2 regions of the Undibacterium sp. Ji83W genome follow, and region 2 is predicted to be linked to the other one. Evidence: riboswitches for the same ligand, from Rfam matches in the RefSeq annotation. Region 2 holds a riboswitch; the other holds the start of a gene.
The links. A riboswitch is a leader RNA that binds a small molecule or an ion and turns the genes downstream of it on or off. The one in region 2 is predicted to bind thiamine pyrophosphate.

Region 1: it holds a riboswitch for thiamine pyrophosphate, as region 2 does, so the genes downstream of both, thiC (phosphomethylpyrimidine synthase ThiC) here and ACO0LD_RS01165 (TonB-dependent siderophore receptor) in region 2, are expected to answer to the same signal.

Annotation. Positions count from the first base shown of each region.
Region 1 is NZ_JBMPOZ010000033.1:15,283-30,271, reverse strand. Features, by position in the region: gene ACO0LD_RS29980 (UvrD-helicase domain-containing protein) at 1-1,049, opposite strand, end outside; gene dapA (4-hydroxy-tetrahydrodipicolinate synthase) at 1,394-2,335, shown strand; gene ACO0LD_RS29970 (hypothetical protein) at 2,395-3,126, shown strand; gene thiE (thiamine phosphate synthase) at 3,139-3,783, opposite strand; gene thiD (bifunctional hydroxymethylpyrimidine kinase/phosphomethylpyrimidine kinase) at 3,780-4,598, opposite strand; gene ACO0LD_RS29955 (thiazole synthase) at 4,620-5,411, opposite strand; gene thiS (sulfur carrier protein ThiS) at 5,830-6,030, opposite strand; gene thiC (phosphomethylpyrimidine synthase ThiC) at 6,033-7,946, opposite strand; TPP riboswitch at 8,033-8,134, opposite strand; gene ACO0LD_RS29940 (tetratricopeptide repeat-containing diguanylate cyclase) at 8,204-10,339, opposite strand; gene ACO0LD_RS29935 (EAL domain-containing protein) at 10,415-14,965, opposite strand.
Region 2 is NZ_JBMPOZ010000001.1:242,440-257,428, reverse strand. Features, by position in the region: gene ACO0LD_RS01190 (class I SAM-dependent methyltransferase) at 1-817, shown strand, start outside; gene ACO0LD_RS01185 (Ppx/GppA family phosphatase) at 971-2,428, shown strand; gene ACO0LD_RS01180 (hypothetical protein) at 2,527-3,102, shown strand; gene ACO0LD_RS01175 (TetR/AcrR family transcriptional regulator) at 3,490-4,041, shown strand; gene ACO0LD_RS01170 (CPBP family intramembrane glutamic endopeptidase) at 4,205-4,957, shown strand; gene ACO0LD_RS01165 (TonB-dependent siderophore receptor) at 5,114-7,270, opposite strand; TPP riboswitch at 7,328-7,427, opposite strand; gene rarD (EamA family transporter RarD) at 7,488-8,384, opposite strand; gene ACO0LD_RS01155 (cobalamin-binding protein) at 8,478-9,392, opposite strand; gene panC (pantoate--beta-alanine ligase) at 9,392-10,231, opposite strand; gene ACO0LD_RS01145 (segregation and condensation protein A) at 10,271-11,128, opposite strand; gene ACO0LD_RS01140 (DUF3460 family protein) at 11,178-11,387, opposite strand; gene ACO0LD_RS01135 (TIGR00730 family Rossman fold protein) at 11,494-12,075, opposite strand; gene ACO0LD_RS01130 (TetR/AcrR family transcriptional regulator) at 12,072-12,743, opposite strand; gene ACO0LD_RS01125 (RDD family protein) at 12,806-13,324, opposite strand; gene ACO0LD_RS01120 (DUF3106 domain-containing protein) at 13,329-14,039, opposite strand; gene ACO0LD_RS01115 (DUF3619 family protein) at 14,042-14,458, opposite strand; gene ACO0LD_RS01110 (RNA polymerase sigma factor) at 14,455-14,989, opposite strand, start outside.

The DNA.
Region 1 (14,989 bases), on a different contig from region 2:
TCGCTACGCAAAGAACCTTCACGTATCAAATTCTTGGCTTCTTCTATGATCCAGTTGGCCTCTTGTATATCACTGCTCGATTCCATGATGCGCACCGGTTCACCATGACCGGCATCGGTACGCAGATTCTTGCCCAGGCGCTTGCTATTGTGCTCAATGAGTACATTCGCACTGTCGAGGATGTGGCCGTGGGAGCGATAATTCTGTTCCAGCTTGATCAGGTTTTGCACCTGGAATTCACGCTCAAAGGCCGACATATTGCCGACATTGGCACCTCGGAAAGCATAGATACTCTGGTCATCATCACCAACGGCAAACACAGCGCCGCCTTTTTTGCTGCCCTCACCTGCCATCAGCTTCAGCCACTTGTATTGCAAGTCATTGGTATCCTGAAACTCATCGACGAGGATGTGACGGAACCTGTCCTGATAATGTTCACGCAGTGGCTGGTTACGGCTCAGCAATTCATAGGTGCGCAACAACAACTCGGCAAAATCAACCACACCGTCACGCTGGCACTGGGCGTCATACAAATCATAAAGGCCAACCAGTTTGCGGTTGAAGTCGTCATAAGCATCGACTTGCGCCGCACGCAAACCCTGGTCTTTTGCACCATTGATGAAATACATCAAGGTCTTGGGCGGGAATTTTTCATCGTCGATATTGTTGGCTTTCAACAAACGCTTGATGAAGGATAACTGGTCGCCAGAGTCAAGTATCTGGAAAGTCGATGGCAAACCGGCGTCGCGGTGATGGGCGCGCAAAAGCCGGTTACACAGTCCATGAAAAGTGCCTATCCACATGCCGCGTGTATTAATCGGCAACATGGCTGACAAGCGCGTCAGCATTTCCTTGGCGGCCTTGTTGGTAAAGGTCACTGCCAAAATACCACCGGGCGAGACCTGGCCAGTCTGTATCAGCCAGGCGATGCGGGTAGTCAGCACACGTGTCTTGCCGGAACCTGCGCCAGCCAAAATCAGGGCAGACTGCGCCGGCAGAGTCACGGCAGCAAGTTGTTCGGGATTTAAGTTGTGGAGTAAATTTTGCATAGACGGATTATACGGGACTATGCCATGTCCGCTTTAAGCCACTTCCAGACAAAAAAATTTCTTGCAGGATGAAACCTTGACAAGCTACATCCCATCCGCAGATAATCATTTCAATCAACACAGAAATTTCATTTTCATTATGCAAACTCAAGTCAAAGATCAATTACACACACAGGGCAGCACTGCTTTGTGTATGGTCTTTGCTAAAGCCAAGAAACAGACGCTCATCTGACCGGGGCGTGCTGTCCCGTCAGGTGAGCTGACAGGATGGCAAAAACGGTTCTTCCCTTTGCGCTCCATGTCAACTCCCTGCGGGTCTTTTACCGGTCCACAGGAGAACAGGCATGTCCAGCAGCATCAGCAATTCCAGCAATACATCTATTGAATCAGACCATCAGACCAGACGCACTGATTTTTCCGGCATCTGGGTCGCCCTGGTCACACCGTTTTGTGCCAGCGCAAAGGCGGAAGTGGATTTCCTTGCGCTACAGGCATTGGCCAGCAAGTTGATCGCCGATGGTGTCGCTGGCCTGGTGGTGTGTGGCTCAACTGGCGAAGCAGCAGCACTTAGTGAAGATGAACAATTGCAGGTACTGGATGCGGTGCTGGCTGTGGCTCCTGCCCATCAAGTCATCATGGGCTTAAGTGGCAATCACATGGGGCAAGTCTTGCATAGACTGGCAGCTATAGGGCAAAGGCAAACTGCTGGCGTGCTGGTGACGCCACCGTATTACATACGGCCATCGCAGGCAGGCATCTTGCATTACTTCCATGAAATTGCTGATGCCTCTGCTGTGCCGGTGCTGCTGTATAACATTCCTTACCGCACGGGAGTGAATATGGAATTACCCACATTGCAGCAACTGGCCATGCATCCCAACATCGTCGCCATCAAGGATTGTGGTGGCAATCTGCAAGCCACCATGCAACTCATCATGGATGGGGATATTCAAGTACTCGCGGGGGAAGACCACCAGTTGTTCACAACACTCTGTCTCGGTGGTGCAGGCTGCATACTGGCATCAGCACATATACGCCCCGATCTGTTCTTGCGTTTGCAGGCGCATATCAATGCAGGTCAACTTGAACAAGCCAGAGTAATTTTCTATCACTTGCTGCCTGTCATGCAGACACTGTTTGAAGAACCCAACCCCGCCCCTTTAAAAGCAGCCCTGGCAGCATCGGGCGCAATGCAAGCCTGCCTGCGCGCGCCCATGCAGTCAGCAAGTGCAGAAACTGCCAGCAAATTATTGCGTGCGATGGCACAACTTGATCACATTCAATAGGGTATTGCCCGGTCAGTCCAAGCAAAGGATAATGCGGCTTCAATTATTTTTCTTCCTGAATGATGACGCTACGCCTGAATCCTTTGCTGACCTTACTGGCTGCTGCCATGATTTCGTACAGCCTGCCTGCTGCGGCCATGACCATGCTGCGCTCAAATGACACTTTGATTTTATATGGCAAGGTGGAAGCGGATGACACACAGCGATTCCGCCGCAATCTGTCAGGCGGTGAAGTGCGCAATGTCGTGTTGACTGAAAGCCCTGGCGGTGACCTGGGTGCCGCATATGGCATCGCCCAGCTTATCAAAGGCAGAAAAATCAATACTGCAGTCCAGGGAAATTGCTTTTCCTCTTGCGCCATCATGTTCATGGCAGGCACGGAAAGGCGCATGCTCGACAGCAAGAACCTGGCACGCACACGCCTGGGTTTTCATGGACCGCACAATAAGGAAACCCGCGAAGTCAGCACCGAAGCCATACCCAAATTGCGTGAATGGTTGTTAAAAGCCACCGATGGCAAATTCCCGGAAGAATTGCTGGATCAGGCCATGTATATCAAAAAAGCCAGTGACATGATGCTGTTCTATTATCCGGGCGCGGACAAGAAGAAAGGCAATATACGCTTTTGCACGGAAGGCACACTGGCTAACCCACGCAAATGCGAGACCATAGAAGGCCACGATATCATCAGCGTCGGCATCCTGACCACGGCAGAATTATTGAAAGTTGAAGACCTGGAACCGCAAGCAGCTGCGCCTGCCAGCAAAGAAGCTGAAGGCGAAACAAAATAAATCCTCCCGCTGTCAAACCTGGTTCGCAGCGAAAAGTTCTATAAATGCGTGCGCGGCCAGTCGTGGCTGGTCTGTCATATACACACTACTGATCACTGCCACCATGTCAGCCCCCTGAGCCAGCAGGGGCTGGCAGTTTTCCAGTGTCATGCCACCGATAACAACATTCGGCAGATCAAATTCCTTTACAGCATCACCGACTATGCTGGCGGGTGTGGTCACTGCATATTTCTTGATGCGGGAAGGATAGAAACCACCAAAGGCAATATAGCTGGCACCGCCTTTGACTGCTGTGCGTGCCAATTCCAGGTCGCCGTAGCAGGAAGCACCCAGTATCTTGTCAGGCCCCAGTTTTGTTCTGGCATCTGCTACCGAGATATCCGTGCCACCTACATGTAAGCCATCGGCATCAATTTCCAGACACAGCTCCAGATGGTCATTGATGATGAAGGGTTTATTAAAACTGCGGCACAGATCCAGCAAAGCCTGTGCCTGGTTCTTGCGCAGCTCTGCACTGGCAGTCTTGTGGCGATATTGCACGATATTCGCGCCGCCTTGCAAAGCCTGTTCAGTGACGGTTACCAATTGATCAGTATCATCCCAGTCAGGTGTGACGATGTACAAGCCGCTCAATTGATGATGACTCAATTTTTTCATACTCTTTTCCTTGTCTTCAATACTGGCTGGCGTGCCGGGATAAGCTGACCAGCTGCTATTGCATATGCATGCATCAAGCTTTGCTGCGTGTAGCTTTGCGCTTGTTGTAATGCGTCTGGCAAAGCTGCACCAATTGCCAACTGCCCCGCAATTGCTGATGCCAGCGTGCAGCCACTTCCATGGAATTCTCCAGGCAATCGTGGCCACAGCCATTCCTGTGCTGTCTGCCATTGCCGATGCTGGAACCAGATGTTTTTTACCTGCGCTTCTGTTGCATGACCGCCTTTCAGCAGGACATCTGCATCATAAGCTCGCATCAGGTTTTCCACCTGTGCCTGTATGTCAATGGCCAGAGGTGACAGGCGTTTCAATTCAGGTAAATTGGGCGTGATCAGTGTTGCGACTTTCAATAAAGGCCCAATAGACTCGACTGCATCGTCCAGCGACAAACTGTCACCATGACCGCTGCCCAATACCGGGTCAACAATGACTTGCAGATCAGCTTGCTGTTGTTTCATCTTCTGGATAAAGCTGGCAATCGCTGTCGCATTTTTTTTGTGCGCAACGATACCCAGTTTGATGACCTTGACCGGTATCTTGGCGACCAGTGTCATCGCTTGCTGCAAGATGATTTGCACATCGACTGCATGCACGGCATAGGCATGGTCATTGTCTTGCACCGTCAGTGCAGTAATCACGGGCAAGGCATGCGCACCCTGCGCGGCGATGGCTTCTATGTCGGCCTGTATGCCAGCACCACCGCTTGGGTCATGCCCTGCGAATACCAGCACACAGGGACGCGTTATTGTTTTCATCAGATAGTCATCAAACGAATATCAGACAATGCGGCCAGCCATGGGAGAAGACGGTGACGCCGCAAACTTGCGCGGCATACGGCCTGCCAGGAATGCTTCACGTCCGGCTTCCACCGCCAGGCCCATGGCACGCGCCATGCGCACCGGGTCTTTGGCACCGGCGATTGCGGTATTCATCAACACACCATCACAACCCAGTTCCATGGCGATGGCGGCGTCCGACGCAGTACCTACACCTGCATCCACCAAAACCGGTACTTTGGACTGCTCAATAATCAGTGACAGATTCCATGGATTCAAGATACCCATGCCAGAGCCTATCAGTGATGCCAGTGGCATGATGGCGACGCAGCCTATTTCTTCCAGCATGCGCGCCTGTATAGGATCATCGCTGCAATACACCATGACATCGAAACCATCCTGTACCAAAGTTTTGGCTGCCTTCAGGGTTTCAGGCATATTCGGGAACAGGGTTTTCTCATCGCCCAATACTTCCAGCTTGCACAGTTTGTGTCCACCCAATAATTCACGTCCTAGTCGTAGAGTGTAGATTGCATCTTCGGCGTTATAGCAACCCGCTGAGTTAGGCAGTATGGTGTATTTGCTAGGTGGGACTACATCCAGCAAGCTTGGTGCATTCGGGTCCTGACCTATGTTCACACGGCGTATTGCTACCGTGATGATGTCGGCACCACTGGCTTCTGTCGCCAGACGGGTTTGTTCGAGGTCTTTGTATTTACCGCTGCCGACCAGCAGGCGGGAGCGGTAGGTTTTGCCGGCTATGGTTAAGCCTGGGTTGTTTTCTGTGTTCATTGTTTTCTCCGAAATTGGGGAAATTGTTTTTACTTGCCTGCCGATAAGGGAATACTCGTACAAGTTGCCGTGCAACTCCTTCCCCTTCAAGGGGAAGGCGGGGATGGGGATGGGTTTCTTTAGCAAACTACATGCTTGTTTTATCAACTGAAACCCATCCCCACCCTAACCCTCCCCTTGAAGGGGAGGGAATTCTCTCAGTCTTCTTTAGGTTCTTCTTGATTCACATATCGCCAGATATGTTCCATCACAGCATCGTAGGTTGGGCTACGCTTTATCAGCCCAACACTCACCCGACGATCAACAAACATATTTATTGCAAAGCTCAATTACGAGATGATTTTTTGGCATTTTATTTAAGTTCGTAGCGACAATTTAGGCCCAGCGTTGGGCTGATGAAGCGTAGCCCAACCTACACTCATCCACCGCCAATAGCGCGCACCACATCAACCTTGTCATCGACTCGCAACTGGTAGTCTCCCCATTGCGACTTCGGAATAATCTGCCGATTCACCGCCACCGCAATCGCCTGTTGCGACAGATTTAGTTCTGCGATCAGATCAGCCAGCAGCGCACTCGCCAGTTGCCGCTTTTCTCCATTAAGCTGTATATCGACCATGGCTATTGCTTTTTATAAATTTCCGCGCCGGATTTGATGAACTCTACCGCTTTGACTTCCATGCCTTTCTTCAAAGCCTGTATCTCGCTGATACCTTGCGCATTGGCATAGTCTCGTACTTCCTGTGTAATCTTCATCGAGCAGAAATGCGGGCCGCACATGGAGCAGAAGTGGGCGACCTTGGCAGAATCCTTGGGCAATGTCTCGTCATGGAATTCACGCGCCTTGTCGGGATCGAGGCCGATGTTGAACTGGTCTTCCCAGCGGAATTCAAAACGTGCTTTGGACAAGGCATTGTCGCGTATCTGTGCACCGGGATGACCTTTTGCCAGGTCGGCTGCATGGGCGGCGATTTTGTAAGTGATGATGCCATCTTTGACATCGACCTTGTTTGGCAAGCCCAGGTGTTCTTTCGGTGTCACATAACACAGCATGGCTGTACCATACCAACCGATTTGTGCAGCACCTATGCCGGAGGTGATGTGGTCATAGCCAGGGGCGATATCAGTCGTCAATGGGCCCAGGGTATAGAACGGCGCTTCATGGCATTGTTCCAGTTGCAGGTCCATGTTTTCTTTGATGAGGTGCATGGGCACGTGGCCGGGGCCTTCTATCATGACCTGTACATCATGCTTCCAGGCGATCTGTGTCAGTTCACCCAGGGTTTTCAATTCACCCAACTGCGCTTCATCATTAGCATCATAGATGGAACCCGGACGCAGGCCGTCACCCAGACTGAAGGACACGTCATAGGCTTTCATGATTTCGCAAATATCTTCGAAATGCTCGTACAGGAAACTTTCTTTATGATGCGCCAGACACCATTTCGCCATGATGGAACCACCGCGTGACACGATGCCGGTCAGGCGTTTGGCTGTCATTGGCACATATTGCAGGCGCACGCCCGCGTGGATAGTGAAGTAATCAACACCCTGCTCAGCTTGCTCGATCAGCGTATCGCGGAAGATCTCCCAGGTCAGATCTTCTGCCTTGCCATTCACTTTTTCCAGAGCCTGATAGATAGGCACGGTACCGATAGGCACGGGAGAATTGCGGATGATCCATTCACGGGTTTCGTGGATGTGCTTACCAGTCGACAAATCCATGACATTGTCGCCACCCCAGCGTATTGCCCAGGTCATTTTTTCAACTTCTTCTCCGATGGAAGAAGTGACTGCAGAATTGCCGATATTGGCATTGATCTTGACCAGGAAATTACGGCCTATGATCATAGGTTCGATTTCCGGGTGATTAATGTTGGCAGGGATAATCGCACGACCACGGGCGATTTCTGAACGCACGAATTCTGGCGTGATTTCTGCAGGGATTGCAGCACCAAAAGACTGGCCAGGATGCTGGCGGCCCATGACTTCTGCGAGCTTGCTGCCCATGGGGCCGGAAGCTTTCAGGTTTTCCAGATATTCGCGACGACGCAGGTTTTCGCGGATGGAAACAAATTCCATTTCCGGTGTGATGATGCCCTGGCGAGCATAGTGCATCTGCGAGACATTCTTGCCTGCCAGCGCACGGCGAGGCAAGCGTTTCAGATTGAAACGCAGTTCAGCCAGCTTGGGGTCATGCAGACGGGCGATGCCGTATTCAGAGCTCGGGCCAGCCAGTTCTTCAGTGTCATTACGCTCGGCTATCCACGCACCACGTACAGATGCCAGGCCAGAACGGATATCGATTTTTACTTCAGGGTCAGTATAAGGGCCAGAGGTATCGTAGACATAGATAGGCGGGTTTTTTTCCGAGCCAAACATGGCTGGCGTATCAGACTGGCTGATTTCGCGCATGGGTACGCGAATATCGGGGCGGCTGCCCTGTATATAAGTTTTGCGGGAATTCGGCAGTGGCTGTATGGCTGCCTCGTCTACCGTGGCGGTAGCGGACAAGAATTGCGGGTTGGCGTTCATTTTGGCTCCTTTGCTTTGTTGGCATGGAGCCAGCAAAGGAGTTTCCAAAACAGGTGCGCGCACAGATCAATACATAATACAGGCGGCACAAACTTCGGCAGCTTCCCTTCGCTGGCATTATCCAGATCAGGTTCGAGGGTATTTCTCACCCGCCAACAAGATTGATGGCAGGACCCCTAGCATTTTTCTTCGGGTTCTGAAATAACTCCAGAACCGCGACGACGGCAGATTATACGACTTTTTTAAACCCAAGTGCTTTATTTAATGTCGCTGGCCAATTCCGCATCTTGCATTGTTGATGACGCGGCAAGATTGCTTTCCGGCAGTTTCACTGGCCCATGCACTTCTACCAACTCGACCATACCAGCCTTGATGGCCGCAGACAAATCATGATCAAGTACAGGTAAGGCTTCTTCATAGGCGATCAGTAATTTGCTGACGCCATAGGCCCGGTTGCGACCATTGACCTTACCCAGATAAAGTGCCATGTCGGCAATTTGCAAGGCTTTCTCCCAATTACAGACGGTTTCTGGCAAACCGGAAAATGGCAGGCTGATGAAACCTGCGGTCAGGGTAACGGGCACATTTTCCCCATCAACCTTGACACTCTCTTCACCTATGCTGCGCAAGATACGTTCTACCAAACTCTTGAGTTGTGCAGGATTGGAGCGCGGGGAATAAATCAAAAACTCTTCTCCACCCCAGCGCAATACCATGTCGCTATCGCGCACCGAGCTGCGCAAACGGCGCGCCACTTCTATCAGGACAGCATCACCGGTTGCATGGCCAAAGCTGTCATTGATATTTTTAAAGTGATCGATATCCATGAGGATTAAACAGTCTGGATTATCCAGTGCATCTTCGCGTCTTTCACCTTCTGGCAATATGGCCCTGCCCTTCATCATATCGACGAAAGAGCGGCGATTGTATAAGCCTGTGAGTGGATCACGCACTGCATGAAATTCCAGTTGCTCATTCACTTCGCGCAATTTTTCATTGGTCTTGCGTACCCGTCTGTACAAGAAAAAGACGACCACACCCACCATCACCATGATGATGGCAGCCAGCGTCAACACCACTTGCTGTAACTGGCGGTTTTTGATGTCGGCATCCTTGAGCTGGTTTTCACGCGCCAGCAATTCAATCTGTTTCTGTCTTTGCTGGGCATTGAATTGTTCCTGCAAGGTCGCTACGGCGCGCGCGCGGTCAGAGCGGAATAATTCGTCACTGAGCTTTTGCTGTTCGCGCACGATTGCCAGCGCTTCTTTATACATATCAGCGGCTTCATACATATTACCGATTTCACTGAGCAGGTTTTCGACATCCGACTTGGAACCTGTCTCCATGAAAAACTTCTTGGCTTCGTTGATGTAGCCTATACCCTGGGAAAATTTCTTTTGTCCAGCCAGGGCAAATCCTATATTCGCTTTGGCGATAGCTATTGCAAAAGGGTCATTAATGGCCTGGGCTTTTTCCAATGAAAAGCGAGCCGCACGCTCAGCCTCGGCGAACTTGCGCACATGTAGATAATAGTCAGCAATATTACCCAGCGCTGTTGCTGCCACGGCAGGCATGCCAGCTTCCGTGGATATCTGCAATACTGTCTTGTAAGCTTCCAAGGCTTCATCATGACGCCCCAAGTCTATCAAGGCCAGGCCACGTGCCATTTGCAATGATGAAATTATCTTGGGCGACTCTATTTTAGGTTGCATCGCCAATGCATCATTAGCGGTTTCCAAGGCTTTTTCAGCATTGTGCATATTCAGGTATAGCCTGGCGATGGATTCCATGCGGTACATCTTGGCCTGGGCACTTCGTCTTGGTATCTGATCTGCCAGCTTCAAGGCTTCGAGAAAGTACGGCAGGGATTTATCAAAATTACCTATCGCCAGTTGCACCATGCCGAAAGCAATATTCAGGCGCATGAGCACTTCCGCATTTTTTGAATCACGCAGGCTTTGCTGTATATCATTGAGCTTCACCAGCGCCATGGCAAACTTGCCTTGATCCAGCATCTGAAAGGCTACGCCCAACAAAGCCATATTGATCATGTCATTGTCATTTTGTGACCTGGCCAGTTGCAGCAACTCGGTATTGGCGGCATCGGCTTCCTTGATCTTGCCGGCGTCATACAAGATGCCTATCAGCGTCTTCAAGACTTCGGCGCGCAAGACATAATCTGCATCCTTGCCTAATTTGTCTTTGTATTCCTGCAGTTGTTTAAGTGCGGCGGTATTGTCACGGTCAGACAGCGTATGTATTGCTTCTATCTCGGAAAAGTCAGGTTTAGGCTTGGTTTGTGCATGTGCCATCGTGTTCATGCATAGCAAGACGATAGCCAGCAAACCCAGTAGCAGACTGGTGTGCCATTTTGGTAGTTGAAGCTGCAACATGCAAGCCCTCATTGATCAATCCATGTCTCTAATAATTTTTATCAAGGCTGCAGCAAACTGCTACAGTCCCAGGCTTTATTTACCTGTCTGATCCAGGAATACGCTGCCTACTTGCGACAATATTTCATCTTCCAGCTGTTGTGCCGGTATTGGTTTACTCAAGTAGAAGCCTTGCAGGATATCGCAGGATTGGGCACGCAAAAATTCCAGTTGCTCACGCGTTTCCACCCCTTCGGCCACCACTTCCAGCCGCAGGCTGTGTGCCAGTGCAATGATGCCGGTAACGATGGCAGCATCATCGGCATCACCCGGAATATCACGCACGAAGGAGCGGTCTATCTTGATGATATCGACAGGGAAGCGCTTCAGATAAGACAGCGATGAATAGCCGGTACCAAAATCATCAATGGTCAGCCTGACGCCAAGGCTGCGCAAGCGATCCAGTATGGCCAGCGTGTCTTGCGCATGCTCCATCAGCGTGCTCTCGGTAATTTCCAGTTCCAGCATTTTTGCTGGCAGGCCAGTATCGAACAAGACTTGTTCCACCGTGTTGGCAAAATCCTTTTGCAATAACTGGCTGACAGACAAATTCACTGCAACCCGCAAATGGGACATGCCTTTATCCATCCAGTTGCGCATCTGGGCGCAAGCCGTGCGCAATACCCATTCACCAAGTGCAATAATCAAACCGGTTTCTTCTGCCATCGGTATGAATTCCAGTGGCGACACCATACCACGGGTAGGATGAAACCAGCGTACCAGCGCCTCTGTACCAATGATCTCGCCAGTATCCATGCGTGCCTGGGGCTGATAAAAGACTGCCAGTTCATTACGCTCCAATGCGCGGCGCAAATCATTTTCCAGGCGTACCCGTTCAGAAATCGAATGTTCCATCGCCGCTTCAAAAAACTGGAAGTCGGTATTGGTTTTCTTGGCGCGGTACATGGCGGTATCTGCATGTTTGACCAGGGTGCCAACATCCATGCCATCACTGGGATAAACAGAAATACCTATGCTGGCAGTCACGAAAATATCATGGCTATCGATCTGGAAAGGCTTGGCCAGGGTGCGGCAAATATTTTGTGCAGCCGATGCCGCAGCAGCCGGGTCAGCCAGCTCGCTCAGTACCACGGTAAATTCATCGCCACCCAGACGTGCCACGCAATCGGCATTACGTACGCTGCGACGTATGCGCTGGGCGACTGCGATCAACAGGCGGTCACCTACATCATGACCGAGAGTGTCGTTGACGTTCTTGAACCTGTCCAGATCCAGGAAGAGCACAGCCACCGATTCGACATTCTCCTTGGCCATGGTCAGCCTGCGCCCCAACTGATCAAGGAATTGTGTGCGGTTCGGCAAACCCGTCAGCACATCATTGAAAGCCAGGTGGCGTATGCGTTTTTCTGCCTGATTCGCTTCTATGATGCGGCGCACGCGTTGCGACAGTACGGCAAAATGGATAGGCTTGGGGATATAGTCGCAGGCACCGGCAGCGAAAGCTCTTTCTACCGAACTATTGTCTTCAAGCGCAGTGATCATCAACACCGGTATGCTGCGGCCACGTGGCATTTCCTGTATCAGACTGCAGGCGGTAAAACCGTCCATGACCGGCATGACTGCATCCATGAGGATGACATCGGGCCGCATGCGTTTCAGCATCAGCAAGGCTTGCGAACCATCTGCAGCTTCCTCGACTTTGAAACCATCTCTTTGCAGGGTGTGGCGCAGTGTGCTGCGGGTACTCCGGTCATCATCGACCACCAGCACTTTGGCGACATGGCGGCCATGGCTGACAGCATCATGATCTTCCAGGAATACTTCATTACCCAATTCAGAGGCCACTGCTTCATAGGCTTGATGCAGGCTGCTCAGCAAGGGTGTGATTTCTGACAAATGCCGTTCCAGCGCCAGTTGTTCAACTTCCTTGGCGAACTGCAAAAGATTCGTAGCGCCCAGATTGCCACTGCTACCCTTGATGGAATGCGCCATGGCGCGCACCATTTCAGCATCACCTTGTTGCAAACCCTGATTTAATTGTTCGAGATAGACAGGCGTGTCTTCCAGGAACAGGGATACCGTCTGCTGTAAACCCGGCCCCAGGATATCGCGTAATTTATCAAACACCGCACGGTCCAGCGGGCTATTGTCGAGTGGCTGCAATTGCCCGTCTGGCGGCAGTGCGCGCCCTGCTGCGCCACCATGGGTAAGCCAGCGCTCCAGCTTCTGGCGCAATTCCACTAGCGTAATGGGTTTGGCCAGATAATCATCCATACCTATCGCCAGGCATTTTTCAGCATCGCCACGCTGGGTATTGGCGGTCATTGCTACGATAGGCGTACGTCGGCCCAGGCCGTCTTCATAACTGCGTATCCTGACGGTGGCTTCATAGCCATCCATTTCCGGCATGCTGCAGTCCATGAGTATCAGGTCATAGCGGTTGCGGCGGGCAGCTTCAACAGCTTCCTTGCCGTTGCCGGCAAATTCGCAATGGCAGGCAGAAAGCGAGAGCATGCCTGCAGCCACCATTTGATTGGTACGATTGTCTTCAACCACCAGTACCCGCCATTCCACATGACCACCATTGGAGGGATGGCGTGTCACCTCCATGCTCCTGACGGGCATGTGTGCAGGCGCCCTTACAGCTGTCGTTGCTGCTGTTGCTGTTACCGCAGCGGATGTCTGCACATGAGCTGTGGTCAGCAGTAAATGACGCAAGGCTTCCAGCAGTTTTTCGATGTGTACAGGCTTGCTCAGACAAATTTCTGCAGTTGAGGAATTAACCTCACCCACGCAGCCATTCCGATCCAGCGCCAGCGTACGGATGCCGCTGTAGCGATGATCATTGCGCAAGCGACGCGCCAGTTCTTCGCCATTGTCATCCATGCTGCTGACATCCATGATGACCAGGGAATGTGGCGTACCATCTTTCGCGGCCTGATCCAGCAAAGTCAAAGCCTGCATGCCACTGGCAACCGCATGGCAAGACATGCCGTGACGGGAAAGTTGTTGCAGTAAAAAACTGCGGACGACTTCACTCGGATCAACGATGAATATGCGTTCGTCCTGCAAATCAGCACTGGCACTGTTCAACGCAGGTTTTTCTGTACTGCTGGCATGGCATTGCATGCTAAAGTAAAAATTACTACCCTGATCCGGCACACTGCTGACACCGATTTCCCCATGCAAGAGTGCCACCAGTTGCTTGCAGATTGCCAGCCCCAGGCCGGTACCACCATATTTGCGGGTAGTTGAACGATCCGCCTGGGCGAAGGATTCGAACACATTGGCGACAGCATCTGCCGACATGCCTATGCCGGTATCGCTGACTTCAAAACGCAAGCTCATCATGGAAGCCGGATCTGCCTGATCATGGCACTGGCCCATCACCACTCGCACCGCTATCTCACCATGTTCGGTGAACTTGACGGCATTGCCGATCAGGTTGATGAGTATCTGGCGTAAGCGCAGCGGGTCGCTCTTGACGCGCAAGGGCACATCATCAGCGACCAGATAAGCCAGTTCCAGGCCTTTTTGCTGGGCCGACTTGGACAATAATTCCAGTACTTCGGCCACTAGCTTATTGAGGTCAAATTCGATTTCTTCAACTTCAACCTTGCCTGCTTCCATCTTGGAAAAATCGAGGATGTCATTGATCAGCTCTATCAAAGCCTGGGAAGAATTCCAGGCCACATCCACACATTCACGCTGGCTTTTGGTGAGGCGCATTTCTTTCAGCATGTCGAGCATGCCAACCACGCCATTCAAAGGTGTGCGCACTTCATGGCTAACGGTGGCAGCAAATTGCGCCTTCATGACAGCTGCATGCAGGGCCTGATCACGCGATTGCTTGAGTTCAGCCTCACGGTCTTCCAGCACGGCCATCATCTGGTTAAAGGCATGCGCCATTTCAATGATGTCTTTTGACCCGTCCGGCGTGGCACGCATGCCGGATTCACCCGCCTCTGCCTGGCCCATGAGGGCAGACAACTGGTTCAGCGGACGTATCATTTGCCGCGACATCAGGCGTATCACGGCCAGCAATATCAGGGCGAATGAAAAGGTAATAGCGAGGTTGCCCAGCAACAGGGACGACACCAGTTTATCAAGGGTGGTCTTGCCGACCACCACATGCACATAGCCCAGCAATTGCTGTTTGCTTTCCTGCACTTCAAAAGGCGAAGCTTCACTTTCGCCGGCTAATACCGGGGCGCTGAAACGCCAGTCCTGATCACTTTCCTGTTCCAGCCTGGCACTCGACAACGGCCCGGCCGGATGTGTTTTCAATGGCGGCAAGACTACACCAGGCTTGCTTTGTGACAGCAATATCTTGTGATCAGCATTGGCGATTTCCACCTGCAAGACATCAGGAAAAGCCAGGGTCGTGGTCACCACTTCCCTGGCGTTGTCTGCGGAGTGATACAGCAGCGCCAGGCGGCTTTGCCTGGCCAGGTTTTCTGCCACTTGCTGACCTTGTACGACAAAGTAAGCACGCATGCGATGGCTGGCCTGCCATGAATTCATGATGGAAGAAAAAAGTGCCAGCACCAGAATCGCGGCAGTGATGATGACCGTTAGCTGGAGGCTGAAACCTGTGCGGCGAAAGTAGTTACTGAAAAACTTCATACTTGAACCAAATTACTTATGGCC
Region 2 (14,989 bases):
ACGCCCTGGCCAGTCGCTGGAGTTGCTCAAAGAACTGCATATCCTGACGCGTGATGGCAAGATGAACCAGGATAGCCGCCGCAAGCTCAAGCAGGTTTATCATCTGTACCAATTCATAGAACCGCTATTGCAGAAATTGCAGCAAGACCATGCCGATATCAGCCTGGTGGATCATGGTGCGGGCAAGTCTTACCTGGGCTTCATCCTGTATGACTTGTTCTTCAAGTCGGAACAAGCGCAAAGCAAGGCCAGGATTTATGGCATAGAAACGCGGGATGAACTGGTGCAGCGCTCAACCGAGTTAGCGCAGCGTCTGGATTTCCCGGGCATGTTTTTTTTGAATTTGTCTGTTGCCGATTCGATTACTTCATCTGCCTTGCCAGAAAAAATCGACATCGTTACTGCCCTGCACGCCTGTGATACAGCGACTGATGATGCAATTCAGTTTGCTCTCAAGAAAAAGGCCCAGTTCATGGTGCTGGTACCTTGTTGCCAGGCTGAAGTGGCAGCAGAGTTGCGCAAGTCCAAAGGCGATGCGGTAAAGAATAATCCTTTGTCAGAAATGTGGCGTCATCCGATACACACGCGTGAATTTGGTAGCCAGATCACCAATGTGCTGCGTTGCCTGCAACTGGAAGCGCATGGATATCAGGTCAGAGTCACAGAACTGGTAGGATGGGAGCATTCGATGAAAAACGAGCTGATCGTGGCGGAATATAAAGGCTTGCCAGCCAAGCGACCGGCGGAGCGCCTGGCCGAAGTATTAAAAACGACGGGGCTGGAAGCCATGCAGAGAAGATTTTTTGTGCAGCCTTGAGTATTTTGTGGCGCACAGGCCACCGCGTCTTATCAAGGTCACTGTATGGTCATAAAAAATGATTAATATCATTTATGCTCATTCTGTAATTCATCTGGTTTTTCTACGCGTTTTTTTGATTGCTGCACCCATACTCAGTAAAGGATAAAAAGCATGCTGGCCGCCGTTGATCTGGGTTCCAACAGTTTTCGCATGCACATTGCGCGGCATGAAGGTGACGTCATCAAAGTCATCAAAAGTGCGCGCGACCCTATACGCCTGGCAGCAGGCCTGGATAAAAATGGCAACCTGACGCCAGAGGCCATGCAAAAAGCAATTACTTGCCTGGCGCGCTTTCGTGAAATCCTGAATGCCTACCCGGTAGAAAGTCTGCGTGTAGTCGCCACCAATACCATACGCATCGCAAAAAATGCTGCGCAATTATTGCCGCTGGCCGAGGCTGCCATAGGTTGCCCTATTGAAGTGATTTCTGGTGAAGAAGAAGGCCGCCTGATTTATATAGGTGTATCGAATGCGGTGGCAGTGCCTGGCGAGCGCCGCCTGGTGCTTGATATCGGTGGTGGTTCGACTGAGGTGATACTTGGTCATGGCCACGAAATTCTCAGGGTGGAATCCTTTAGCATAGGTACGGTCAAACATAGCGCGAGCTTTTTCCCGGATGGACGTTTGACGGATGCTGCATTTGAAGCAGCCATCCTGTCAGCACGCTCTATGTTTGAAGATGCTGCACCACCTTACCAGCCGCAACACTGGCGCAAGGCCTATGGCTCCTCCGGCACCATGCGTGCGATTTCTGACGCCATCAGCAAAGGTGGTCTGGGTGATGGCACTTTGACCCTGAAGAGTCTGAATGCCCTCAAACAATACTGCGTGCAATGCGGACAGTTAGATCAGCTGGAACTCAGCGGCATCAAACCTGAACGTGTCGCCATGGTGGTTGGTGGACTGGCCATACTCATAGGTCTGATGACAGAATTCAATATCACTGTCTTGCTGCCAATAGAAGCCGGTTTGCGCATGGGCGTGATGTGGGATTTATACCTGCGTGCCACCAGGCGCGACCGCCGTGAAGTTGCCGTAGAATCTTTTGCCAATTTATTCCGTACCGATATGTCACGCGCTAACCGCGTGGCAGATATGGTGAAGTCGCTATATCTGCAATTAAAACCTGCCGGTGACACCTATGTGCGCTTATTGCAATGGAGTGCGATCCTGCATGAGGTTGGCATGGTGATTTCACATACCGGCTATCACAAGCATGGCGCTTACATGATAGAGAACGCCGACATGGCGGGCTTTACCACGCGTGAGCAAAGAGTGATGAGCAAGCTCATCCTCAGCCAGAAAGGGAATTTGCGCAAAGTGGGCGACGGCCTGGCTGACCAGGATTTTGCCAAGGCAGTGCTGGCACTGCGCCTGGCGGTGATGCTCATGCATTCACGCGCTGAAATTGATTTTGAAGATGTGCGCCTGAAAATGAAGGGCAGGGTTGAACTGGAAATGAAGCGTGACTGGGTCAGTGTCCATCCAACAGTGGCCTACTGGTTGCAAAAAGAAATTGAAGCCTGGCGTGAGATAGGCGTGGATTTTCTGGTCAGAGCAAATGTTTAATCATCCCCAAAAAGACAGGTTTAAAAACCTGTCTTTTTTTGTACCGGAATTTATTCCCAATCACGATATACAGTGTCAAACTTCGAAGAGCATGGCTTGTGGCTTGCGCCCACTTTGCGAATGTTTTATTAATTGTCAGGGCTAACGTAGAACAAAAAGGATTTATTTTGTTATTACTATCAGGTAAAAACGGTTCTGGAATAAATATTCTGTATCCGCTTATCGGGAAAAAATGGCGATCTGAAATACGAGTGATTGAATGGAATCAATATCGCAGCCTGTTGCCGATTTTTATTACTGCTAATTTATTATTTTGCACAATTTATAGCGTAACGCTATTTACTGAAGTTGAAAATTCGCAGCAGCTTCTTTCTTATGCACCTTTTTTACAAGTAATTTATTTGTTCTTGCGTACCAGGTTTGGGAGGAAATTAATTGATCTTTCACCTGTAAACGAATTGAATAAAAAGGTCGCTCCTCCTGCTGTATGGCTGGATTATATGAGTGCATCGTCCATGTTGATTTTAGTTACTTCCATTGGAATTCAATCCACAACAGATGGATTAATTAAAATTCTATTGTTTGTAGTTCAATTAATCTTTGTCCTCTTTGGTGCCTTACCTTTCCTTAACTATTTTTCTTTCAAGAAAAGTGAAGGAAAAGCTGTCGGTTAGCTGTATAGCCTTCATTCGCTCAATCAATATCCTCGCTCGTCGGTTTAACAAAGTCCTGAGCGAGGTATCAGCCGCACTCCATCCTAAGACATTATTTGGCGGCGCATCTAATCGGCACTGAACTCTCGAAGCGCTTAACCCGGGCATTGCAAGCCATCGCCAGTCAGGTTTGCTCGTATCGCTACGAATCCTGAACTCCAGGCTCAGGATCATGTGCAGAAGCCGTTCAAGTCAATTATTCGACTGCCACGCAACAGACAGCACGCTTAAGTTCGGTCGATTGAGTGTGGGTGCCTGGCAGAAAGCCCATTTTTAAAATGTGTCAAAAATAAGTCATTTTCCAATAATTTCACACATGAAACGAATGTTTCATGTAACATTCGTTTCATGAATAGACGAAATGAACTGCGCGACAACGCGCTTAACTACTTTCTGGACCATGGACTGGCCGAGTTATCGTTGCGGCCACTGGCAGAAAAAATCGGGACCAGTGCGCGATTATTAATCTACCACTTTGAATCCAAGGAAAAACTGATCACTGTCGTGATGGAGGAAGTGCGCGCTCGTGTCCAGCAATCGGTGATCAGAATGATGCATGCCATCCAGGGCGAAGCGAGTATGGAGTCGTTCTGGAACTGGATTACCGATAGCGAAAATATTCGCTATGTGCGCTTGCTGTTTGAGGTGCAGGTGCTGGCGCTGCAAAATCCCGCAGTCTACGCGCAATTTCTATCCGATACGAGTTCCAGCTGGCTGGAAGTGCTTGAACATGGCATACCTGAGTCAGCCGACCGCCGCACAATCGCAAGCTTATGCAGCGCTGTGATCGATGGTCTGGTGCTGGATTATATGAGTACAGGCGACCTGGAGCGCACTACCGCCGCATTGAAATTCTTCGTTTCGCTGTTAGGTCAGCACACAAAAAAATTCAAAACATAGGGATCATGAGTCCTATGCTTTTTGGAAGTAAAAACCTGAGAGTCGTCGAGAGGGAAAATAGCAGAAGTCAACTAGATTTCTACGTCCGGTTTGCATAGCATTGACAAAATTTTCAAATGTTTTATCTCACACGATACGCATCAAATACAAGGATATACCCAGTATGAACAAGCTCAACAGCGCCTCAATAAGCGGGACAGAAATAATAACAAATCCAAAGAAATTATTGGCTTCACCCAGACATACTTTGACTTTGTTTGGCATTGTCATGATTTTGCTGGTGGCCGGTGTGCTGAACGTTTCAAACAAGCCTGCCGTTCCCCATGTACCAGATCCGTCTCAAATGATCAAAACCAATTTGATCATGATCGCCATACTCTGGTATTGGGCATTTTTCATTTATAAAGGCATGCAAGGCTATGGCCGTTCGGTTTTGGAATTTTTTGAATTAAAGCTCTTTGCGCCGAATAAATTTATCAGCGATTGTGCCTATGCAGTACTTGCATTCGCGCTTATTTATGCGTTTTCATACGGTGTGCACACTCTCTTGCCTGACCATGCTTCGCAATCCGGCAACCCCATTCTTTCTTCCACACCGACCGGCTTATTGGGAGTCACTGCCTGGATATGTTTATCATTCAGTGCAGGCATATGTGAAGAGATCGTGTTTCGGGGTTATCTCCAGCGCCAGCTTGCAGCAATGACGGGAAATGTCGGCGTTGCCATCTTGCTCCAGGCTATTCTGTTCGGTATCGGACATGCCTATGAAGGCCTTAGCTCGGTAGTGGCAATCGTGCTGCATGGACTAATCCTGGGTATTCTCGCCAAATGGCGAGGCAATATACGTGCTGGCATTATCGAACACGCGGGGTGGGATATTATCGCCGGCTTCGGACTCATAAGTGCAAATTGGTAAAATCGCTGTGACAGATAGCAAGAGCAGCTCGCCGCAAATTAGCCGTATTGCTGTACCCATAATTCAGGCGGCATTCAAGATGTGCAGGCAACAGAAATAAAAAAAGACAGGTTTAAAAACCTGTCTTTTTTATGAAGCGAATCTATCTGGATTCCATCAGAAATCAAATTGTGCCGACAGTTTATAAGTACGCGGCGCACCTGGGAATAAATAGCCACCCAGGGATTGTGTCACATCACGCCAGTAAAACTTGTCCAGGGCATTGTCGATATTGAAGCGCAGGGTAGTGGCTGTACTGCCAATTCGTGTCGCATAACGCGCACCCAGATTCACTACATGGTAGCCGGGCACAGTCACGCTATTGTCCGGGCTGAATGCCTTGCTGCTGGCATATTGCCAGCTTGCATTCAGATTCAAACCCTTGACTTCAGCTACGGCATAATCTGTATAGATCGTCGATTTGAAGCGTGGCACATTCATGACACGCTTGTCGTCCAGACTGCTGATGCCAGTGTTTTGCTGTTTGGCATCCAGCGCAGTCAGGCTGGCACCCAGATTCAGTTGTGATGTCAGCTTGCCTTGGGCTGAGAGTTCCAGGCCAGTGTGCAAGGCTTCGCCATTGCTGACATAGGTATTGCTGCTATTGGTATATTCCAGCGGCTTCTTGATGCGGAAGATAGCTGCAGACAGGCTCAGGTCGCGCTGCACATCTGCCTTTACGCCAAATTCAATTTGCGTGGATTTGCCCGGGTTCAGCATTTTATTTTCATTGCTGGTTCCAAAAGGGGCGATGCCACCATGCTCCAGGCCTTGTGCAAAACTGCCGTAGACAGAAACTTGCTGCGTCGGTTTGAATACCAGCGCTGCCGTCGACAGGAACTTGTTCTGGTCATAGCCAGGATTATCAAACTGCGTGCGCGAGATGTTCAAATGACGCAGACCCAGATGCAGTTTCAGATTGTCTTGCAGACTGATAATGTCTTGTACAAATGCAGACCATTCTTTGTCCGTGCGGCGCAAGAAGACCGGGCCGGTTTTATTTGCCGATGGCATTACGCTGACAGGACGGAACAAATTGCTACTGCCTGCATAGTCATACACATAGTCGCCAAAATAATCTTTACGCTGTGAATTGCTGAGACCAACAGCCAGCTCATGCTGCATACCACCCAGATTGAATTTGCCATTCAGCAGGGCTTGTGTGCCCCACAGTGATTTGGATTCATTGACGCTTTGATAGTCATACACATCATAGTCACCATTCGCGCAATAGCCCGGGTACAGATTGGCTGCACCACAGCCATAAGGAAAGGCGGTGTAGTCATCGCGCTTGAATTCATGCTTGTTGGCAGAGACACTGGCGCGCCAGTCAGCATTGATCTGATATTCAAAACGCAGGCCCAGATTGCTGTTGCGAGTGTCTACTGGTTTTGCCCAGGGCTGGGCATTCAGCATCAGATCCGCAGGAACGCCGCGTGGCAAATCTGTACCATTGAATAATTGAAAGCCAGGTACCGACAATTGTGATTTATGCTGGTAGTCAGCATCGATTTGCAAAAGGGCTTGCGGCGTGATGTGCCAGTCAAATGCAGCAGAAACAAACTGGCGTTGACCATCCGCACCTTTGACATAAGAACGCAAGCGTTCACCCGCTGCATTGATGCGGAAGCCAAACTGCTTGTCGCTGGAATTGTCACTGATATCGGCAGCGCCATACACAGTACCGCGCTCACTGATTTCAAATGTAGCAGAGCGAACGGCATAGCTGGTCGGGCGCTTGGTCACATAATTGATGATGCCACCTGGTGTGCCAAAACCAGCCTGAAAGCCTGCAATACCTTTGAGTATTTCTATGCGTTCCTTGTTTTCCAGTGGGATAGAGGCGTCGCCTGGTATGGCAAAACCGTCCTTGCGATAACTGCTGGAATTATCCAGGGCAAAGCCGCGTATCGAAAATTGCTCAGCATAACCAATGGCGTTATAAGCATCATTGACGCTGGCATCAAACTTCATCGCATCGGTAGTCTGGCGTATGCGCAAGTCTTGCATCTGCGCTGTGCTGAAGGCATTGACAGAGCTGGGCGTATCCAATAGCGCTGCATCAATAAAACCAGTGACCTTGCTGCGTTCGACCTTGGTTTCCGTACCTTTGCTGCCAGTGATCGTCACTTCTGGCAGCGATTTATCATTGCCTGGAGTGCTCTGGGCATAAGCTGACGATAGCAGCAGACAAGCCTGGGCAATGGAAAAGGCAATGACAGTAGGTCGTAATAAGCGTGGGCGTAATACAGTATTGACAGTATTGTTAGACATGGTTTGCTCTTGGTGCGTTGTGGGTGACAGCGCGGGAGCAAACAAAGAAGCAGGAGGAGCCGGGACTTTGCGCTTCCCTTCGCTGGCATTATCCAGATCAGGTAGAAGGGACTCTCTCACCCGGAAACTATTGCTCCCAGGACCCCTAGCGTAGGCTGCAGTTTAACACGAAACCATTAGCACGGCTTTTCCGTGGCTTTTGGGGACGATTTGATGCCTAAATGCCTTGTTTTGCTTCGATTTTGACAGTTCTGAAATTACGCCATAAACCCTCAGCCGAATACACGACCAAAGCTGCCCAGATAGCGATAAAACCTGCCAGTTTATTTGAGTCAAAAGGTTCATGGTATAGCCAGACACCAATCAATAATTGCACCAGGGGCGAGATGTATTGCAATAAGCCCAGTGTCGTCATCGGTATGCGCCGCGCGCCAGCAGCAAACAGGAGCAGGGGGATGGCGGTAATCGGGCCGCTGATGAGTAACAGCATTTTGATATCGACACCGCTGGCGATGAAAGTGTTTTGCCCCTGTACAGTCATCCAGCATAACCATGCAAATGCAAACGGGAAGAGCAGGGCGGTTTCCAGCGACAAGCCTTCAAGTGCACCCAGGGCAGAGGTCTTGCGCAGCAAGCCGTAAGTACCAAAGGTGGTCGCCAGCACCAGGCCTATCCATGGTAAATGGCCCGTCTGTATGGTGAGCCAGGCGACACCCACGGCAGCCAGGGCCACTGACAACCACTGACCAGGGCGCAGTTTTTCACGCAAAAGGACAGAGCCGATCAGGATGTTGACGAGAGGGGTAATGAAATAACCAAGGCTGGCATCAACGATGTGGCCGTGATTGACTGCCCAGATATATACAAACCAGTTGGCGGATAACAGTACTGCACTCAATGCAAATCCAGCAATCAGTTTAGGTTGTTTCGCTGCTACCCTGACCCAGCTCCATTGTTTGCGCCAGGTCAGGACACCGACCAGGAATAGCAGCGACCACAGCATGCGATTCAGAAGGATTTCCAGTGCTGGTACGTCGTGCAGGGCTTTGAAATAGATGGGGAACAGGCCCCAGAGCAAATAAGCGGAGCCTGCAAACAAAATACCTTGGCGCATGAGAAGCAATCAATCAATTGAGCTTGCAGCAGCAAGCAAGACTCACATTATCGCTGCAAAATGAATTGTTTGCTGCGCGTGCCTTGCGCAAGCCTATTTTGCTTTTGCTGCGGCCAGATGCTTGCAGAGTGCTTCTGTACCATCAAGTATGCGCGGCCCGGCTCGGTTCAGCCAGTCACCTTTGACTGCATAGAAATTATTTTTCTTTACGGCTGTCAGGATGGGGTATTGCTTCCAGTCTGCCATGCTGTCGATATTTTCACCGCTGCTGAAGATGACATCAGGGTTCGCCGCCAGCACTGCTTCATTGGTGATCGTGGAACTCAGTTCCTTGAGCTGGCCAAATACATTTTTGCCGCCGCACAGACGTATGGAGTCGGACACCATATGCGTGTCATTGATGGTCATCAATGGCCTGCGTATCATTTGATAATATACGCTGACAGGTGCTGCCCCCGCTGGCAATTGATAAGTCTTGCGCAGATTGTCGAGACGCTGCCTGAACTTTTGTGCATTGGCTTTACCAGTACTTTCTGTGCCAGCCAGTGTCGCCAGTCTTTCTATCGAAGTTGCCACCATTTCAAAATTATGGGGCTCACTTTCAAAGACAGTGATGTGGTTGCTGCGCAATTTATTGGCCAGGATTTTTGCATTGCCAGTACCCCATACAATAACCAAGTCAGGTTTGAGAGCGAGCAAACGTTCCAGATCCAGAGCGAAAATATTACCTATCGACGGCAGTTTTTTTGCAGCTTCGGGGTAGTCACTGTAATCGGTCACTGCGATGATGTTATTTGCCGCACCAGCCTCAAACAGCATCTCGGTAATATGCGGTGCCAGGCTGACGATGCGTTGCGCGGGCTTCTCAACCGTGACCTGGCGTTGTGCATCGTCCAGTACTGTGATGGATGCATGGGCAACAGCAGGTAATGCAAGGCTCCCGACCAGGCCCACGATGAGGCAGCTTGCAAGTGCAACGCTGCCTGTTAGCAATTGCAAGCGGCGCATCAGATTTCCAGATTGTCGATCAGGCGCGTACCGCCCAGCTTGGCGGCAGCTACTACAACCAGCGGTGATTGCTGGGCGATATCACCAGCAGATGGCGGTTGCAGGTCCGCGCGTTTGCGTATGGAGATGTAATCCGGTTTCCAGTTGCGCGCTGCCAGTTTTGCCATGGCCTGACGCTCAAGTTCAAACATATCCAGATGGCCGGCGCGTACTTCTTCCGCGACTTCATTCAAGACTTTATACAAGGCCGGTGCTTCAGCACGTTCTGTTGGCGACAGATACATATTGCGTGAAGACAGGGCAAGACCATCTTCTGCCCTGAAAGTTTCTGCGGCGATGATTTCGGTAGGCAGGGCAAATTGCTTGCTCATATTGCGCACTATCATGAGCTGCTGGTAATCTTTTTTGCCGAAGACAGCAACGCGTGGCTGTACGCAAGAGAACAGTTTTAATACGACGGTGGTGACGCCGGTAAAGAAGCCGGGGCGGAATTCGCCTTCGAGTATATTGCCCAGGTCATCTGGTGGGCGCACGCGGTATTCTTGCGGTTCTGGGTACAAGTCTTTTTCAGTCGGCGCAAACAAGACATACACGCCTTCTTTTTCCAGCTTCTCTACGTCAGCCTGGAAAGTGCGCGGGTATTTGTCGAAATCTTCATTCGGACCAAATTGCAGGCGATTCACGAAAATTGAGGCGACTACAGGGTCACCATGTTTTTTTGCCAGCCGCATCAGGGATAGATGCCCTTCATGCAAATTGCCCATGGTTGGCACAAATGCAGTACGCAATTGTCCGCTCAACTGGTCGCGCAATTCTTCAATGGAGGAAATGATTTTCATGTTACGGCTCTTTAGTGAGGAATAGTTTTATTCTTGCGATCAGGCTGGGGAATAGGCCAGACGCACGTAGATGGGTGCAAAGGCTTCGGCCTGGGTGATTTCTATCAGGGTCTCTTTGGCCAGTTCAAGCAGGGCGACAAAATTCACGACCAGCACCGGCGCACCACGGCTGACATCAAACAGGTCAGAGAATTCTACAAACTTGGATGACTGCAGCTTGCGCAAAATACCTGTCATGTGTTCACGCACCGAGAGTTCTTCTCGGCTGATCTTGTGATGGGCGACGAGAGTAGCACGCTTCAGTACATCAGCCCAGGCAGACTGCAGGTCGGCGATATCAACTTGCGGCCAGTGCAGCACGGTGTTTTGTTCGACAAACACCTGGGCATGCAAAAAGTCACGCCCCAGTTGCGGCACCGCATTCAGGTCATAGGCTGCCAGCTTCATCTGTTCATATTCGAGCAGACGGCGTACCAGTTCTGCACGTGGATCATCGGCTTCTTCGCTGTCTTTGCTTTTGTTCGACGGCAGCAGCATGCGCGATTTGATTTCGATGAGCATGGCTGCCATCAACAAATACTCAGCCGCCAGTTCCAGATTGTGTTTGCGTATCTGTTCGACATACTGCAAATACTGCAGCGTGACTTGCGCCATGGGGATGTCGAGGATATTGAAGTTTTGTTTGCGTATCAGGTACAGCAGCAAGTCCAGCGGGCCTTCAAATGCTTCCAGGAATACTTCCAGTGCATCAGGCGGAATGTAGAGATCATTTGGCAGCTTGAATAGCGGCTCGCCATACAGTTTGGCAAACGCCAAACCATCGACAACATCAGGCGTGCTGTCGACTGTGCCAACCAAAGGTAAGTCGGTTGGCGTTAAAGCGTTTGTGGAGGTCACAAGCTTTCCGGATTATCGCTGTGCGGCTTATATATTGACGCAGGCTCAATCAGCCCTTGTTTTGATACACGTAGGCTTGCTGATTGATGCGCGATTCCTGAGTGCGTTTTTGCGTATCCAGATCTATCGCCTGTTTGTCCCACAGCAGGGCACGGCCATCACGCTGGCTTTGCTCCAGCGCAGGATTGGCTTTTTTTAAATCTTTGATGAAGTTGGTTGCTTCAGATTCGTACAACGAGAATTGCTTGGAGAATTTCATAATTTGAAATAAACACAAAAAGTCGGATGAAGCCGCATTTTACTCTGCTTTTGAAATCTGAATATCATTTTGCCCGTGGGGGAAACACTCAAGCCAGACAAAGAAATTACAGATCCTTGTCTTCCAGCCATTTTTTGACGTGGACAGGGCGATACTCTGCAAACTTTTTTAATAGCTGAGCAGGATCTGTTTCTATATACAGCAAATCCAGATGCGCAGGCCGCAGGAAACCTTGTTCTACCGTATGCAAGAGAAAATCATGTAACTTCTGGTAGAAATCATTGATATTGTATAAACCAACAGGTTTTTCATGAAAGCCCAGTTGTGACCAAGTCAGTACTTCAAATAATTCTTCCAGTGTGCCTATGCCACCGGGCATGGCGATGAAGGCATCCGATAATTCCGCCATCATGGCTTTGCGCTCATGCATATTGGCAACAATATGCAGCGAGCTGAGGGCAGTGTGGCCGACTTCCTTGTCCATCAGCGCTTTAGGGATGACACCTGTTACTCTGCCGCCCAGGCGCATGACTTCATCCGCGATGACACCCATCAGGCCGACATTGCCGCCACCATATACCAGGCCAAGGTCTTGCCTGACCAGTTGAGCGGCCAGTTGGCGCGCTGCAATGGCGTAGTCTTCAGTGATGCCGGGAGAGGAGCCGCAATAAACGCAAATGTTTTTCATGCAGGATTGATCTTGCGCAAATAGTCTTGCGACAGTTTTTCAAAGACATTCTTGGTTTCGCCACGCAGGTAAGGGCTGATCAGGACGATCACCTGATAACAGCCACGAGCCAGTGACTCCGACATGGTTTGCAATTCGGTATATTTGCGCGGATTGCGCACATATTCATACGACAGCCAGTAAGTTGCGACTACTACCATATTAGTGGCTAGGGCATCAATCTCTATGTCGTTGGCTTCAAACTCGCCGTCGGCGCGCAAGCCGTTACACAATTCCGTCGCTACCTTGATCTTGTGCGTCAGTATTTCTTTGAAGTTGAGTTCCAGTTTGCGGTTTCTGGACAGCAAATCATTCAAGTCACGATAGAAAAAGCGATAGCGCCAGACCAGTTCAAACGTCAGGTGCAGATAAGTCCAGATATCCTGAATATTGGCTTTGCGCCCTTCGGGGAAGGCCAGTTTCTTGTTGATTTCTGCCTCGAACTGCACAAAGATGGAATTAACGATGTCATCTTTATTGCGGAAATGATAATACAGATTGCCTGGGGAAATATTCATTTCCTCGGCAATCACGGTCGTGGTGATATTGGGTTCACCGAATTCATTGAAGAGGCGCAGAGATAGTTCAAGTATGCGTTCCCTGGTGCGACGAGGAGCTTTGTGTTGCATGTCATTCTTCTCGATAATTTATTTCATAAGAATAACATTGAAAACGCAACATCAAAAGAGTATCAGGCTTTTGACTGTGCTTTCAGTTCAATTTCTGAGGGAATGTGAATCAATCTGGTCTTGGCCAGACGGTCATGCAGAAATTGCCCTTGCTTGTCAAAGCGGGCGGTGTAAGCCCAGGCCAGCATGCCAGCGATTACTATGCCAGCCATTTGCCATTCTTTCAGGCCCAATTGATAGTCCAGCGCCATGGCAGGCAAAAACCACATCCAGGCCAGGCAATAGCGGACGGTGGCTTTGATGACAGGCAGTTTGCCGCCATCCAGATCCACCACTTTAATGCGCCAGGTTTGCATGGCCAGGGTTTGGCCGCTACGGCTCCAGCAGAATACAAAATAGGTGCCAATGACCACAAACAGCCAGAACTGGCGGGCGTGACGCAACATCAGGGCGTGCCTGCTCTGCGTGATGACGTCAAAAATAAAGCCAGAAACAAAAACAATGCCAAACAAGAGCATGGCTTCATAGACCATGCAAATCAGGCGGCGGCGTATAGCTGGAGCGATCAGATCAGAATTCACAGGATTACTTGCTTGAGGATGCGGGGATGCTTGCTGCCGTTGTATCTGTCGTACTGGACCCAGAGCCTGCAATTGCGGCTGAGGCAGGTGCTGCAGTGACAGTCGCTGGTGGCGTCACTGCTTTTGCAACTGGTGCAGTAGTAGCAGTTGCAGCGACAGGCTTGGGGCCAACTTTGATCGGTGCCAGAATTTTTGGATTCTTGACAGATTCAGATGGCAGATTGGTTACACTTTTCTTTTTTTGATTTTCATCAGCCAGGCGTTTTTTTTCTTCTTCGCTTAACTGCTGGTATTGCTGCCACTGAGCAGATTTATGCTCGGGCTTGAGTTGCGTTGACTTTGCGTAATTTTCACGCGCGGCCATACGTTGCTCTGGTGTCAATTTGACCCAGTCGCGCATACGTTCTTGTAGTCGGGCTTGCTCATCTGGCTTCATCGTCGCATAACGATTGGCGATCTCCAGCCATTTTTTCTTACCAAGCTCGGACATCTTGTCCCACTCCGGACTCAGCGGTGCCAGAGCCTGCTTTTGCGCTGCACTTAATTCTATCCACAAAGGCTTGCTCAGGGTGCTGCCACCCAGCAAACTGCTGCTGGCTTTAGCCGTACTTTGTGGATTGGACGCAGGAACAGAAATACCGCCAGCAAAAGCCAGCGGTATTGCAAGAGACAGAATAATGAGACAGACAGAATTCGGTATTAACGCAAACGTCACTACTACTCCTCTGTTTTGTTCAAATAAGCACTGAACCCGGTATCAACATAAGCGGCAGGAGGCAATTCATCAACCAGAACAGCAGCATCAATATCTGCCAGTTCATTAATGTTTTGCTGTTGCTCGTATTCATAAATGCCCAGCAAGCCAACCACCAATACCAGCAAGGGCAAGGCCAGGCCCAGCTTACCCATCCAGGAACCCGGTCCCTGGAAAGAAAAGCCAGAATTTCCAGCCAGTGCGCCTTTAAATACCCGTACTGCCACAGGCGCTTCTTGCTTCTTGCGGGCTAAAGCTTGTTTGCGTGCTTGTGCCAGCCTGTCCAGAGTGGGGGCAGGCAGGCTTTCCGCTGACTCATTCAGCGCCCGTCTTACCTTGTAAGCAAACTCAAGGTCTTTCGCTTCTTTTGAATAGTTCATAGGTGAATTCCTTTAGCCTTGAGCGTGATGGCCAATGCGTGCGTCGCTCTGGAGCAGTGTGTTTTGACGCTGCCTTCTGAACAACCCATTGCAGCGGCGGTTTCCGCTACATCCATGTCTTCCCAATAACGCATGAGGAAGGCTTCCCGTTGACGTGCTGGAAGTTTTTTTATTTCTTCGTCAATTATGTTGAGAACTTGCTCACGTTCTATCTTGTCGGCACTGGATTCTGATGATTCCGAACCCTCTTCAGCAGCATAGCTTTCCAACAAGTCAAAATTGTCGTCGTCCTGATTATTGGACGGTGTAATACTTGAAAACAAGCTGACCCAGGTGTTTCTGACTTTTTCCCGGCGGAAAAAGTCCAGAATCGTGTTTTGCAGTATACGCTGAAACAGCATGGGCAATTCTGCGGCAGGCTTGTCACCATATTTTTCGGCGAGCTTGATCATCGCTTCCTGGACGATGTCCAGAGCAGACTCTTCATTTCTTACTGTATAGACAGCATGTTTGAAGGCGCGACGTTCTACA